Alloyangia pacifica: one gene and its partner. The protein of the gene in region 1 interacts with the protein of each later gene in a pairwise test. Links are inferred from orthologs where the notes say so. Each region holds a gene or a part of one and is shown in the gene's direction. Other genes may lie near its edges.

What was found.
Region 2: the proteins of ileS (region 1) and CEW88_RS09595 interact in binary tests that used the Escherichia coli proteins (3 or more experiments, as listed by UniProt). The link is inferred for Alloyangia pacifica from one-to-one orthologs.

The regions. Positions count from the first base shown.
Region 1 is NZ_CP022189.1:878,648-886,126, reverse strand. Bases 2,851-6,429 are described here. They hold ileS (isoleucine--tRNA ligase), read left to right. Parts: upstream 2,851-3,244; coding sequence 3,245-6,229; downstream 6,230-6,429. Also shown: CEW88_RS04230 (YcjX family protein), read left to right, coding at 1-733; CEW88_RS04225 (GNAT family N-acetyltransferase), read left to right, coding at 730-1,200; CEW88_RS04220 (YcjF family protein), read left to right, coding at 1,197-2,231; CEW88_RS04210 (acyloxyacyl hydrolase), read right to left, coding at 6,487-7,008; CEW88_RS04205 (low molecular weight protein-tyrosine-phosphatase), read right to left, coding at 7,138-7,479. UniProt on the Escherichia coli protein: Catalyzes the attachment of isoleucine to tRNA(Ile). As IleRS can inadvertently accommodate and process structurally similar amino acids such as valine, to avoid such errors it has two additional distinct tRNA(Ile)-dependent editing activities.
Region 2 is NZ_CP022189.1:1,989,757-1,996,407, forward strand. Bases 1,234-3,984 are described here. They hold CEW88_RS09595 (substrate-binding domain-containing protein), read left to right. Parts: upstream 1,234-2,081; coding sequence 2,082-2,888; downstream 2,889-3,984. Other genes in these bases: CEW88_RS09590 (alpha-D-ribose 1-methylphosphonate 5-triphosphate diphosphatase), read left to right, coding at 1,234-1,977; CEW88_RS25110 (hypothetical protein), read left to right, coding at 2,928-3,059; CEW88_RS09600 (methyl-accepting chemotaxis protein), read left to right, coding at 3,180-3,984. Also shown: phosphonate metabolism transcriptional regulator PhnF, read left to right, coding at 1-719; more of CEW88_RS09590, read left to right, coding at 796-1,233; more of CEW88_RS09600, read left to right, coding at 3,985-5,453; CEW88_RS09605 (chloramphenicol acetyltransferase), read right to left, coding at 5,502-6,134; phosphonate ABC transporter, permease protein PhnE, read right to left, coding at 6,135-6,651. UniProt on the Escherichia coli protein: Part of the ABC transporter complex RbsABC involved in ribose import. Binds ribose. Also serves as the primary chemoreceptor for chemotaxis.

The DNA.
Region 1 (7,479 bases):
GACCTTCGCGCCGATGCCGAAGCCGGACAGCCCCGCACGCCGGGGCCTCTGGCGCGAGATGGAGCGGCGCTTCGAAGCCTACAAGGCCCAGATCGTGAAGCCCTTCTTCCGCGATCATTTCTCGCGCATCGACCGGCAGATCGTGCTGGTGGATGCGCTTGGCGCGATCCATGCCGGCCCGCCGGCGCTGGACGACCTGCGGCGCACCATGGCGGGGATTCTCAAGGCCTTCCGCCCCGGCTCCAACGCCTGGCTGACGCAGCTCCTGCGCGGGCGGCGGGTCGAGAAAATCCTCTTTTCGGCGACCAAGGCCGACCACCTGCACCACAGCCAGCACCCGCGGCTGACCGCCATCATGGAAGCGCTGACCCGCGAGGCGCGCGACCGCGCACGCTTTGCCGGGGCCGAGACCGCGGCCATGTCCATCGCCGCGCTGCGCGCCACCGTCGAGCAGACCTTGCCGCACAATGGCAGCGAGCTCGACTGCGTGCGCGGCACGCTTCTCAACCCCGACGGCACACGCGGGCGGCAGGCCGCCTTCTACCCCGGTGCGCTGCCCGAGGATCCGGCGCATCTGCTGACCCCGGCGCGCGAGGGGGCGACCGGCTGGCTCGACGCCGATTACGAGATCATGCGCTTCGCCCCTGCCCCGCTGACGCTGAAACCCGGCGAGGGCCCGCCGCACATCCGCCTCGACCGGGCGGCGCAATTCCTCGTGGGGGACAGGCTGTGAGCCCTCTGCTGCGCCCCGCCCGCCCCACCGACGCCGGCAGCCTCGGCGCGATGATCACCGATGCGGTTGCCGCGCATGCCTGGAAGCCCGCGCTGCACAGCGGCGCCGAGGATATCGCCCACGCCGGCACGATGATCGAGCGCGGCTGGGTTACCGTGGCCGAAACCCGTGGCGGCGCGTTGCTGGGATTCCTCGCGCGCGAGGGCTCTTACGTGCACGCACTTTTCGTCACGCCCGACGCCCAGGGTCGCGGCATCGGCCGGACCCTCCTGCACGACGCCCAGCGCGCCGCGCAGCGGCTGGAACTCTGGACCTTCCTCGCCAACGACCGCGCCCAGCGCTTCTACGAGCGCGCGGGCTTTGCCGTGACCCGGCGTGGCGACGGCTCGGCCAACGAGGAAGGCCTGCCCGATCTTTTCTACGTCTGGGAGGCGCCCGCCACCCGCAGCATGGAGGCCCGCGGATGAGCGATCTCCCGCCCGAAGGCCCGCGCAAGCAAGGCCCGATCCTTTTCGACCTCGACGAGCAACAGCCGCCTCTGAGCCCCTCCGAAGCACCGCCGGTGCCCGAGCCGGATTTGCCCGGCCCGCAGGGACAGGCGATGACCACCGCCGCGGCGCTGGCCGCGCGGCAGCCGTCCAAGCTGGCGCGCTGGTTCTGGGCGCTCGCGGGCGCGCTGGTTTCGGCGCTGATCTCCATCGCTGCCTGGCGCTTTGCCATGGACCTCATCGCCTCGGTGCCGCTGCTTGGGCTCGCGGTCTCGGTCCTGATGGGGCTGGTGGTGCTGGTCGGACTGGCAATCGTGGTCAAGGAGCTTGCCGCCATGTCGCGGCTGGCCAAGGTCGATGCGCTGCACCGGGCCGCCGATGCGGCGTTGGCTTCCGATGACCTCAAGGCCGCGCGCAAGGTGGTCGACCAGCTCTCGAACCTCTACGCCGGGCGCGAGGACACGCGCTGGGGCCGCGAGCGGCTGAAGGAGCGCGGCGCCGAGGTTTTCGATGCCTCGGGGCTGATCGGGCTTGCCGAAAACGAGCTGCTGGCGCCGCTCGACGCCGCCGCACGGCGCGAGGTCGAGGCCTCGGCCCGGCAGGTGGCGACGGTGACCGCGCTGGTGCCGCTGGCCCTGGCCGACGTGGTTGCGGCGCTTTCCTCCAACCTGCGGATGATCCGCCGCATTGCTGAGATCTACGGCGGGCGCTCAGGCACCTTGGGCAGCTGGCGACTGACGCGGGCGGTCATGTCGCATCTGGTCGCTACGGGTGCCGTGGCGGTTGGGGACGACATGCTTGAGCCGGTGCTCGGCGGCGGCCTCCTCGGCAAGCTCTCGCGCCGCTTCGGCGAGGGGCTGGTGAACGGCGCGCTGACCGCCCGTGTGGGCGTGGCCGCGATCGAGGTCTGCCGCCCCCTGCCCTTCACCCGCCGCAACCGCCCCTCGGTCCGCGAGATCATCCGCACCGCGCTGGCAGGATTCGTGATCAAGGAGAGCGGCAAGGGGTGAGCCCGGCGCGCCCACATTGAGGCGATCCGGGGCCGCTATTCTCGGCCCTGCGTTGGCTCGCAGTTGGGGCGCGATGCTTCTGGAAGTGTTGGGGCGGCCAGTGCCGTGTAAGGAGTTATATGTCGGCACTGGCCTGAGGGATGCCCCGGTACGAGAGGCATCACTTGGGAGGACGTCCTCGCCCGGACCATCCGTGAGTGGTGGCGGGCCCAGCTCTTGGGCGAGGAGCACAACAGGACGCAGGCTCTAATAGGCCTGCGCTACCGGGGGTGCAGCGGCTTCGGTCCCTCCGCTCCACCCAGAGGCGGAGCCAGCGGCCCCGCGTCCCGAGGTGGCGGGGGACTCACCCACCCCACCAACCCTCAGGGTTCCAACCCCGACCAGCAGGCCGAGGAACATGAGAACCGCGATCAGCAGACCCCCGGTGAGCGTACCGGTGTTCTCTGTGTGGCGCGGGTCCGCCAAGGTCAGTCCTGGCTCGGACCTCAGGGTCGAGCCGAATGAGCCACCACGGGGATTGCCACCGGGCAGCCCGGGGTCACGATAGGCCATAACGCCTCCACGGGTTCGGTTGCGGCCGCCGGATACCGGTTGAGTGTCAGGATGGCGCCGCGTTGGAGGATAAGAACCCGATACGCACCGAGAGATCCCGCTTTTCCAAACCGCACGCGATTTCAGGCATCCCGCCGCCAGATATCCGCGCGCAGTTGGCACATCCCCGCCGCCCCGCTCGCGGACAAGCGGCGCCGCGCCGGTTTGCCTAGCATCCAAAGGGGGATTTCCGCGCATTTCCCTTGCGGCCGGACGGCGCCTTCGCGGCCGTTCGCGCCTGCGTGCAACCACTGGACCATCGCGAGTCGGATGCCTATAAGGCGGCCATGATGCCCCGCACTGCGATCATCATTCGAATTACATGCCCGGCGCTCTGATCACTAGAGCCGCCGGGACAAGGCGTATGGACCGCCGCGCCGACCTTTCTCAGACATCCGACATAACTTCCGGGACCGCAGAACATGTGCGCCGACACCACCACCCAGACGCCTGACTACAAGGACACGCTGAACCTTCCGAAGACCGAGTTCCCGATGCGCGCGGGCCTGCCCAAGCGCGAGCCCGAGTGGCTGGAACGCTGGGCGAAGATCGGCGTCTACGACCGCCTCCGCGACAAGGCCGAGGACGGCAGCCGCACCCCCTTCACGCTGCACGACGGCCCGCCCTATGCCAACGGTCACCTGCATATCGGCCACGCGCTGAACAAGACGATCAAGGACATGATCGTCCGCTCGCACCAGATGATGGGCCACGATGCGCGCTACGTGCCGGGCTGGGACTGCCACGGCCTTCCGATCGAATGGAAGATCGAGGAGCAGTACCGCAAGAAGGGCAAGAACAAGGACGAGGTGCCGGTCATCGACTTCCGGCAGGAATGCCGCAAGTTCGCCGAAGGCTGGGTCGACATCCAGCGCGACGAGTTCAAGCGCCTCGGCATCACCGGCAACTGGGACGATCCCTATCTCACCATGGCGTTCCACGCCGAGCGGGTGATCGCCGAGGAGTTCCAGAAGTTCCTGATGAACGGCACGCTCTACCAGGGCTCGAAGCCGGTCATGTGGTCGCCAGTCGAGAAGACCGCGCTGGCCGAGGCCGAGATCGAGTACCACGACCACAAGTCGCACACGATCTGGGTGCCGTTCCAAATCGTCTCGGGCGGCCATGTGGCGCTGCCGCAGGGCGAGGATGACGACTATGCCGGGGCCGACACCGAGCTGCTGGCCGAGGAGTTGCAAAAGGCGCGCGTGGTGATCTGGACAACCACCCCCTGGACCATCCCCTCGAACAAGGCCGTCGCCTTCAACCCTGCCATCGAATACGGGCTCTACGAGGTCACTGCGACCCCCGAGGAATGCTGGTGCTCGGTGGGCGATCTCTACATCGTGGCCGACAAGCTGGCCGCCGACGTCTTCAAGGCCGCCCGGCTCGAGCCCGAGATGGTCGCGCGCAAGCGCGGCGTCTCGGCGGAAGAGCTGTCGAGCCTCACCCTCGCCCATCCTTTCGCCGGAATCGACGGCGCAGACGGCTTCTGGGACTACGAAGTGCCGATGATCGACGGCGAGCACGTGACCGATGACGCGGGCACGGGCTTCGTGCACACCGCGCCCAGCCACGGCGCCGACGACTACGAGTGCTTCGTCAAGCGCAACTGGATCGACCGGATGACCCACAACGTCGGCGAGGACTCCGAGTTCCTGCCGCATGTGCCGTTCTTCGCCGGGCTGACCGTCTTCGACAACAAGGGCAAGGAAGGCAAGGCGAACACCGCCGTGATCGCCAAGCTGGTCGAGGCAGGTGGCATCATCGCGCGCGGCCGCGTCACCCACTCCTACCCGCACAGCTGGCGCTCCAAGGCGCCGGTGATCTTCCGCAACACGCCGCAGTGGTTTGCCGCCATCGACCGCGACGTGAACGACGGGCAGGACGAAAACGGCAAGACCATCCGCGACCGCGCCCTCACCTGCATCGACCAGGTCAAATGGACACCGCAGTCGGGCCGCAACCGCCTGCACTCGATGATGGAAGCCCGCCCGGACTGGGTGCTCTCGCGCCAGCGCGCCTGGGGCGTGCCGCTGACCTGCTTCACCAAGAAGGGCGCCCTGCCCACCGACGAGGGCTTCCTGTTGCGCGATCCCGCGGTCAACGCGCGCATCTGCGAGGCCTTCGAAGTCGAAGGTGCCGATTGCTGGTATGCCGAGGGTGCCAAGGAGCGCTTCCTCGGTGCGGAGTACAACGCCGATGAGTGGGAGCAGGTCTACGACGTGCTCGATGTGTGGTTCGACTCCGGTTCGACCCACGCCTTCGTGCTGCGCGACCGCGCCGACGGCACCAAGGACGGCATCGCCGACGTCTACATGGAAGGCACCGACCAGCACCGCGGCTGGTTCCACAGCTCGCTGCTGCAATCGGTCGGCACCACTGGTCACGCGCCCTATCGCAACGTGGTCACCCATGGCTTCACGCTGGACGAGAAGGGCAACAAGATGTCCAAATCGCTCGGCAACACCATCGTGCCTGAAGAGGTCATCAAGCAGTACGGCGCCGACATCCTGCGCCTCTGGGTCGCCCAGACCGATTATACCGCCGACCAGCGGATCGGGCCGGAGATCCTCAAGGGCGTCGCCGACAGCTACCGCCGCCTGCGCAACACCATGCGCTTCATGCTCGGCGCGCTTGGCCACTTCGAGGAACGCGACCGGGTCGAGCCGGCCGACATGCCCGAGCTGGAACGCTGGGTGCTGCACCGCCTCGCCGAACTGGATGACGTGGTGCGCGAAGGCTACCGCGCCTACGACTTCCAGCACGTGTTCCAGCAGGTCTTCACCTTCTGCACCGTGGACCTGTCGGCCTTCTACTTCGATATCCGCAAGGACGCGCTCTACTGCGACGGCGACACTGCCCGCCGCAAGGCCGCGCGCACGGTCATGGACCTGCTCTTCCACCGGCTGACAACCTGGCTCGCGCCGGTGCTGCCCTTCACCATGGAAGACGTCTGGCTGGACCGTTTCCCGGGCGAGCAAAGCTCCGTGCACCTGCAGGACTTCCCGCAGACCCCGGCCGACTGGCGCAACGCCGCGCTGGCCGAGAAGTGGGGCAAGGTCCGCATGGCCCGCCGCGCCGTCACCGCGGCGCTGGAGATCCAGCGCACCGAGAAGGTCATCGGCGCTTCGCTCGAAGCCTTCCCGGTGGTCCATGTCGAGGACGCGGCGATGCTCGAGGCCCTGAAGACGGTGGCCTTCGAGGACATCTGCATCACCTCGGACATCGCGCTCACCGCCGACCCCGCCCCCGCCGAGGCGTTCCGGATGGCGGATGTACCGAACGTCGGCGTGGTCTTCGAGAAAGCCGAAGGCGAGAAGTGCCAGCGCTGCTGGAAAATCCTGCCCGACGTCGGCACCCACAGCCACGCCGCCACCTGCGCCCGCTGCGACGCGGCGCTGGGGTAAGCCGCCCGGGACGAAGCACCCTGCCCCGAATTGCCGCGGCGGTGCGGTTTTCGGGGAGCACCTGAAGAAAGATGAGAGGGCCGGGGCGCATTGCTCCGGCCCTCTGGTTTTGTCCGGCTGCCTCAGGACTCGCCGGGCGCCTTTTCTGGACCCGGCAACGCAGCGCAATCGACCTTCAGCAGGTTGGCGATCGGCCACGGCACGGCAAAAAGGGGCGCCCGAACCGGACGCCCCTTGGCACGCAATCGGTGCGGCGCTCAGCGCGTCGGGATGCTCACCCGCAGTTGCACCGTCTCGATGCCCGGGTTGTTGTCGTAGATGTCGGCGTTGGAGCGGTGGTCATAGCTGAGACCAACCCGCCATCCCTGGTTGAACTCGTAGCCCAGTTCGATGCCCGAACGGAACTCGAGCGGGCCGCCGAGGTCAAATCCGCCGTTGTCCATGTAGATCCCCGGCATGAGGTGCAGCTCGGCATAGAAGGGGCTGTAGCCGAAGTTCTTCTTGTAGGTGGCGCCATAGCCGAGCCAGCCTTCGCCATCTTCGGTCATCGACACGCCGATGGCCTGGCCGAAAGGCCCGAACTTGCGCCCGAAGTCATAGCGCAGGTAGGCTTCGCCCTTGGCCTCGGCCTGGCGCTCGACCACGCTGCCCAGGGAGAAAGCCACGCGCGGCTGCGTCTCGTTCGGCCCAAGGCAGCCTTCGGACGTGCCGCAATAGTTCATCCCCATGTCGGTGAGGCCACCGATCAGCATCAGCACCGCGAAGGTTCCGTTGGCCATTGTGCTCTCCTGTCTGCTCCGGCGCTTGTCGCGCCGTCAAATCCTGGCGTCTGCATGGCGCAGGAATGCGGCGCTGTCTACCCGGCGGACAGGCTCGGGAAACCGGCGCATCCGCCAAGCCACAGCGTCTCAGCGCGACAGTCGCGCCAGCAGCCCCTCGGCGGCCCGCTCCACCAGATCGAGCGTCCCGTCGAAATCCCGCGTATAGTAGGGATCCGGTACCTCGGTGGCGCCGGTTTCGGGGGCATAGTCGGTAAAGAGCGCCAGCTCCGCCCTGCCGCCCGCCGGGCGGATCGCCTCGAGATTGGCCATGTTCGCCCCGTCCATCGCCAAGATCAAATCGAAGTGATGAAAGTCCTCGCGCGAGACCTGACGCGCGCGAAGAGCCGACAGGTCGTACCCCCGCGCCTTTGCCGCCCGCTGCATCGGGCCGTAGGGCGGCTCGCCCACGTGCCAGTCACCGGTGCCGGC
Region 2 (6,651 bases), 1.1 Mb from region 1 along the record:
CTCCCGTCTGGCACGCCATTGCCACAACCCTCGAAAGCGAGATCTCGCGCGGCCATTATCGCCCCGGCGACAAGCTCCCGACCGAGGCCGAGCTGGCCACGCGCTTCGGGGTGAACCGGCACACGGTGCGTCATGCGCTGAAAGACCTCGGCGACCGCGGCCTCACCCATTCCCGGCGCGGCGCCGGGGTCTTCGTGCGGATGGCGCCGATGGACTACCCGATTGGCGGGCGCACGCGCTTCAGCCAGAACGTCCGCGCCTCGGGCCGGCTGCCCGACCGCAGGCTGCTGCGGATGGAAACCCGCCCCGCCGACAGCACCGAGGCCGAAGCGCTGCAGCTTGATCCTGGCGAGCCGCTTCTGGTGCTCGAGGGCGTCTCTCTGGCCGGTGGCGTCCCGATGGCACATTTCGTCTCGCTCTTCCCCATCGGCCGCCTGCCCGGCCTCGACGAGACCCTGCGCGAGGTGAACTCGGTCACCGAAGCGCTGCGCCGCCATGGCATCACCGATTACACCCGCGCGCAGACGCGGCTCACCGCCGAGCCCGCCTCGGCCACGCAGGCGCTGCACCTCAACCTGCGCGAGGGCGAGCCGCTGCTCCGCTCGACCTCGATCAACCTCGGCCCCGACGGCGCGCCGGTGGAGCAAGGGCACACCTGGTTCGCGGGCGACCGCGTGGCGCTCACGATCAGCCATGAGGAAACGGGCGCCGCAAGGTGAGCCGCCGTCACGCCCATGACACAGACGCCGGGTAGAACCGCCTGAAATCCCAGAGCAGCCATGGCGGGTGACAGACATGACGGCCCTACTCCCTCCCCTGCGTCTCACCGGCGCAGCCCTCCTGCGCGACGGCGAGATGCAGAAGCGCTCTCTGGTGATCGAGGGCGGCGTGATCAGCAAGGGGCCGCTGCCAGAGGTGGACCTTTCGGGGAACCTCATTCTGCCGGGCATCATCGACCTGCACGGCGACGCCTTCGAGCGCCATATCGCGCCGCGCCCCTCGGCCCTCTTCCCGATCCTCGCTGGACTGCGTTGGACCGATCGCGAGGCCGCCGCCCATGGCGTCACCACCGCCTGGCTGGCGCAGTGCTGGAGTTGGGAGGGCGGCATGCGCGGCCCGGAGTTCGCCGAAGAGGTGATGGCCGCCCTCGCTGCCTACCGCCCGCAGGCCCACACCGATCTGCGCCTGCAGATCCGCTGCGAGACCCATATGCCCGACACGCGCGCGCGCATGCTCGAAGCAATCCTCGCGCATGGGGTCGATTACGTGGTGTTCAACGATCACCTGCCCGAGGCGCTCGAGGTCGCCGACCGCGATCCGCACCGGCTCGCGCTCTGGGCCGAGCGTGCCGGCGAGACGCCCCAGACCTTCGTCGCCCGGCTGCGGGAGGCCCGCGCCCGTTCGCGCGATGTGCCCCGCCACCTCTGCGCGCTGGCCGAGAGCTTCGACGCCCATGACATCCGCTACGGCAGCCACGACGATCCGGACGGCGACACCCGCGAATACTACCGTCTGATCGGCGCCCGCATCGCAGAGTTCCCGACCACCGTCAGCGCTGCCAAGCTCGCCCGCGCCTTCAACGATCCGGTGCTGATGGGGGCGCCCAACGTGGTGCGCGGCCGCAGCCAGGCAGGCAATGTCTCGGCCCAGCACCTGATCGCCGACGGGCTCTGCGACGCGCTGGTCTCGGATTACCACTACCCCTGTCTGGCCGAGGCCGCCTGGACGCTGGTTGACAAGGGGATGAAGACGCTGCCCGAGGCCTGGGCGATGATCTCGACCACCCCGGCCGAGATCATGGGACTGGTCGACCGTGGCAGCCTCGAGCACGGCAAGCGCGCCGACTTCGTGGTGGTGAACGCGGAGAGCCGTGCCATCGAGGCGACGGTCTGCGGCGGCCGGCTGACCTATCTCGCCGGCGAGGCGGGCGCCCGGCTGGTCTCGGCGATGCAGCGCCGGCGCATGGCCGCCGAGTAACGCCGGCCGGCGGCTTCGGGCCGTCGTCGCCTTAAGCGGTTGTTCAACTCTCCTGTCGTAAGACCCCGGCACCCCCGACCACGCCGGAGACAGGAGTCCGTGCCATGCCCCGCCCCGCTCTCCTTCGCAGGCTGCGCCATCTGCTGCTGCTGGCGCTGCTGCTCGCCACGGCGCAGGCGCAGGCGCAGGCACAGGCACAGGCACGGGCCGAGGGACGGATCAGCATCATCGTCAACAACCCCGAGAACCCCTATTGGGCCGCAGAGGGGGACGTGGCGAAGGCCACGGCGACCGAACTCGGCTACAAGGCCGTCGTCACCGCGCATGAGGGCAATCCGCTGATCGAGGGCGCCCGGGTGGACGCCGCCATCGCCGCCGGGGTCGATGCGATCATCCTCGACCCCGCCGACGCAACCGACTCCGCCGAGACGGTCAGGCGGGCAAAGTCGGCGGGCATTCCCGTCTTCATCGTCAACGCGGGCCTGGCCATGCCGGGGCTCGCGGTGGCGCAGCTCCTGTCGAACAACGTGCAGGGGGCGGAACTCGGCGCGCGCCGCTGGCTCCGGGCGATGGGGGAAACGGGCAGCTACGTGGAGTTGCTCGGTGCCGCCGCCGATCCCAATGCCGCCATCCGGCCCAAGGGCTTTGGCAATATCCTCGGCGCGGCGGAGGGGCTGCACCGCGTCGCTGCGACACCCGCCGATTGGAACCGCACGCGCGCCTACGAGGAAACCCGGAAACTCCTGGCCAGCCATCCGCAGATCACCGGGGTGATCGCCGGCAATGACGAAATGGCGCTTGGTGCCGTCGCCGCCCTGAAGGAGGCGGGGCGGCTCGCTTCGGTCACGGTGGGCGGCTTCGACGGCTCGCCCGACGCGGTGACCGCGGTGACCGCGGACGAACTGGTCTAAACGCTGCTGCAACCCGTCGCCATCTTCGTCGAGGAGGCGGTGCGCCGGGCGGACCACTACATCCGCACCGGCAAACCCCGCGAAAAGCGCGAGATCCAGCTTTTCGACTGCCTGCTGATCGACGCCGGCACGGCCGACAACATGCCGTCAGCTTTCGAGCTGGGCGACTGACTGTCCCGCGTGACAACGCCGGAGCCGCGCCGGTTAGGCGCTTGTTCAGCCTTTCATGGTTGAAAGATCCCACCGGCGGGCGCCCCGCCCGAACCCCGCCAGCAGCAATAGGAACACGGCATGTCCCGCCTGCGCAGCCTCTCTGTCGCTCTCAAACTGCCCCTCCTGATGATCGCGATCGCGATCTTCTGCCTCGGCGTCGCGGGGGCAATTGCCTACAAGGTCTCGCTCGCGCAGCTGATGCAGGAGGTGAGTTTCCGCCTCGCCGCCGTCCGCGACACCCGCGCCGCGCTGCTCGAAGATTGGTTCGACGACAAGCTCGCTGCGCTCCGCGACATCGCGACGCAAGCCCACACCATCGAGGCAGCGAGCAGCTTCCTCAGCACTTACAACAGCCTTGGCCCCGGGGCGAACGACCACCTGCGGCGCAGTTACGTCGATGAAAACCCCAACCCGCCCGAGGCCCGCGACGCCCTGGAAGAGGCACCGGATGCCACCGCCTATTCGCTTTTCCACAAGAAGTTCCATGCTGCCTTCCGCAACGACGTCGAGACCCTGGGCCTGCGCGACCTGCTCATCGTCTCGGCCACGGGCGATGTGATCTACTCGGTGCGCAAGCAGGGTAACTTCGCCACGCACCTTGGCGAGGACGGCGGCGCGTTCGTCACTGCGGTCCGCGCCGTGCTGGCCGAGGGTGCGGCGTTCGGGTTCGCCGATTTCACCGCGGAGCCGGCGCTCGGCGGCGCTGTGGCGGGCTTTGTGGCGCTGCAGCTGGACAATGAATGGGGGGATCTGGGCGCGGCGCTGGTCTTCGAACTCGATGAGGCAGAGATCGGAAAGATCCTCGCGATGCCTTCGGCGCTCACCGCCACCACGCGTATCGAGCTGATCGGCCCGGACCACACCCGGCGCAGCACCGGCCGCCTCTCTGGCGGGACCGGCGCGCTCGGCAGCGCCGCGCCGGACAATCCGGCGATCAGCGCCGCGCTCTCCGGCGAGAGCGGCGTCACCGAGCTTGCGCTGCCGGGTGGCGAGAGCTTTCTCGCGGCCTTCCAGCCGGTCCGCCTCGGCCCGCCCGAGGCGTCCGGCGGCACAAGCTGGGCGCTGCTCGCCGCGGAACCTTCCGAGGTGATCGCGGCAGGACCGCGTGCCCTGCTCGGCAAGCTGGTGCGTGCCGCGGTGCCGGCGCTCATCGTCGCCCTGCTGGTTGCGGTGCTCGCGGCGCGCAACATCGCCCGCCCGCTGGGGCGGATCACCGCCGCCGTGGGCGAGGTCGCGGCGGGTCAGTACGACACCGAGATCCCGGCGCGCAAACGCGGCGACGAGATTGGCCGCATCGCCCGCGCACTCGACGCCCTGCGCCACGACCTGCGGCAGAGCCGGGATGACCTGCAATCCGGCGCCAGCACCCGCGCCGCGATGCAAAGCGCCCAGGCGTCCGTGGTGGCGGCGCTGCAGACAGCCCTCTCCCGACTTGCCGAGGGCGATCTCGGCAACACCATCAGGCAGGATTTCCCCGAGGACTACGCGCGCCTGCGCACCGATTTCAACCGCGCGACAGACCGGTTGCAGCAGGCGATGATCGATGTGTCGCAAAGCGCCGAGGCGATCAACCACGACGTCGATCACATCACCCAGGCATCCGAAGAGCTGGGCCAGCGCACCGAACGCCAGGCGGCCACGGTCGAAGAAACCGCCGCCGCGCTCGACCAGCTCACTGCCTCGGTCTCGGAGTCGGCGAAGAACGCCGCGGAGGTGGACGGCCTCGTCGGAAAAGCGCGCGAGGACGCGCAGGCCAGCGGCGAAGTCGTCCGCGAGACCATTGAGGCGATCGGCGTCATCGAAGCCGCGTTTCAGCAGATCTCAGGCAATATCAGGGTGATCGACGACATCGCCTTTCAAACCAACCTGCTGGCACTCAATGCCGGGGTCGAGGCGGCGCGGGCCGGAGACGCGGGCCGGGGATTCGCGGTTGTCGCCTCCGAGGTGCGGCTGCTCGCGCAGCGCTGCTCCGAGGCGGCGAGCGAGATCAACACGCAGATCACCGCCTCGTCCGACCACGTGCAGAACGGCGTGCGGCTGGTCGGACGCACCGGCGGCGCCTTGAAGGAAATCATCGACTCGATCCGCACCATCGCCGACCGCGTCACCACCATCGCCGAGTCGGCGCGCGAGCAGTCCACCGGCCTGTCGGAACTCAACAGCGCGGTGAGCGAGCTCGACATGACAACCCAGAAGAACGCGGCGATGTTCGAGCAGACCTCCGCCGCCAGCTCGGACCTGCGCGAGGCCGCGCAGGCGCTTCGGCAGAACGTCGGCCGCTTCAAACTCGGCAGCCGCGCCGAAGACTGGTCCGCGGAAACGGCCGGGACGCGACACGCCGCCTCTGCCTGAGGCCAGGCAACCCGGCGCAAGCGTGAAGCGTCGTCTCCCCCGGCCGGATCAGGCGGGGTCGACCGATTCCGTCTCGTATTTCTCGAGAAATGCCTCTGCAGGCAAGGCCCGGAAATCCGCCAGGCGCGCGCGCAGCACCTCGTGCGGCCAGTCCCACCAGGCCAGCGCCACCATGCGCTCTGCCACCTCCGGCGCGAACCGTGGGCGCAGCGGCTGCGCGGGCACCCCGGCGACGATGGTATAGGGCGCCACGTCCCGGGTCACCACCGCCGAGGAAGCGACCACCGCGCCATGGCCGATGGTCACCTCCGGGCGCACCACGGCGCCATGCCCGATCCAGGTGTCATGGCCGATGCAGGCGCGGCGGGCGTGACGCGCGGCGAAGAAGTCTTCGTCTCGGCTGGTGTCGTCCCAATAGTCTTCGGACCGATAGAGAAAATGGTGCAACGAGGCGTTGCCCATCGGGTGGTCGGTCGGCCCGATGCGGGTGAAGCTGGCGATATTGGCGAACTTGCCGACCGTCACATTCGCCAGATCGGCGTAGCGATCGCAGTAGGAATAGTCGCCCATCTCCACCCGTTTCAGCCGCGAGCCACGACCGATCTCGACATAGGCGCCAAGTTCCGAGCCGGTGATCTCGCAGTCCGGGTGGATGAAGGGATCAGGTCCAAGACGCGGCATTCAAAGCCCCTTGATGAGTTTGCGGCGCAGCCAGCCAGAGGCGCTGTCCATCGCCATGACCATGAGGATCACCAGGATGATGTAGTAGGTCACCTCTTCCCAGTCCTTCTGGGTGATCATCGCCTGGGTCAGCAGCAGACCGATGCCGCCGCCGGTGATCGCGCCGATGATGGTCGCCGAGCGGGTGTTAGATTCCAGGAAGTAGAGCACCTGGCTGACCAGCACCGGCACCACCTGCGGGATCACCCCGAAGCGGTAGCGCTGGATCGGCTTGGCCCCGGTCGAGGCGACGCCCTCGATCTGCTTGCCGTCGACATTCTCGAGCGCCTCGGAAAACAGCTTGCCAAAGGAGCCAGTGTCTGTGAGCAGGATCGCCAGCGCCCCGGTCATCGGCCCCGGCCCGAAGGCGCGGCTCAGCACGATGGTCCAGATCAGCCCGTCCACGCCGCGCAGGAAATCGAAGACCCGGCGGGCGGCGAAGCGCAGCGCCATGAGCGGCGCGAAGTTCTTCGCCGAC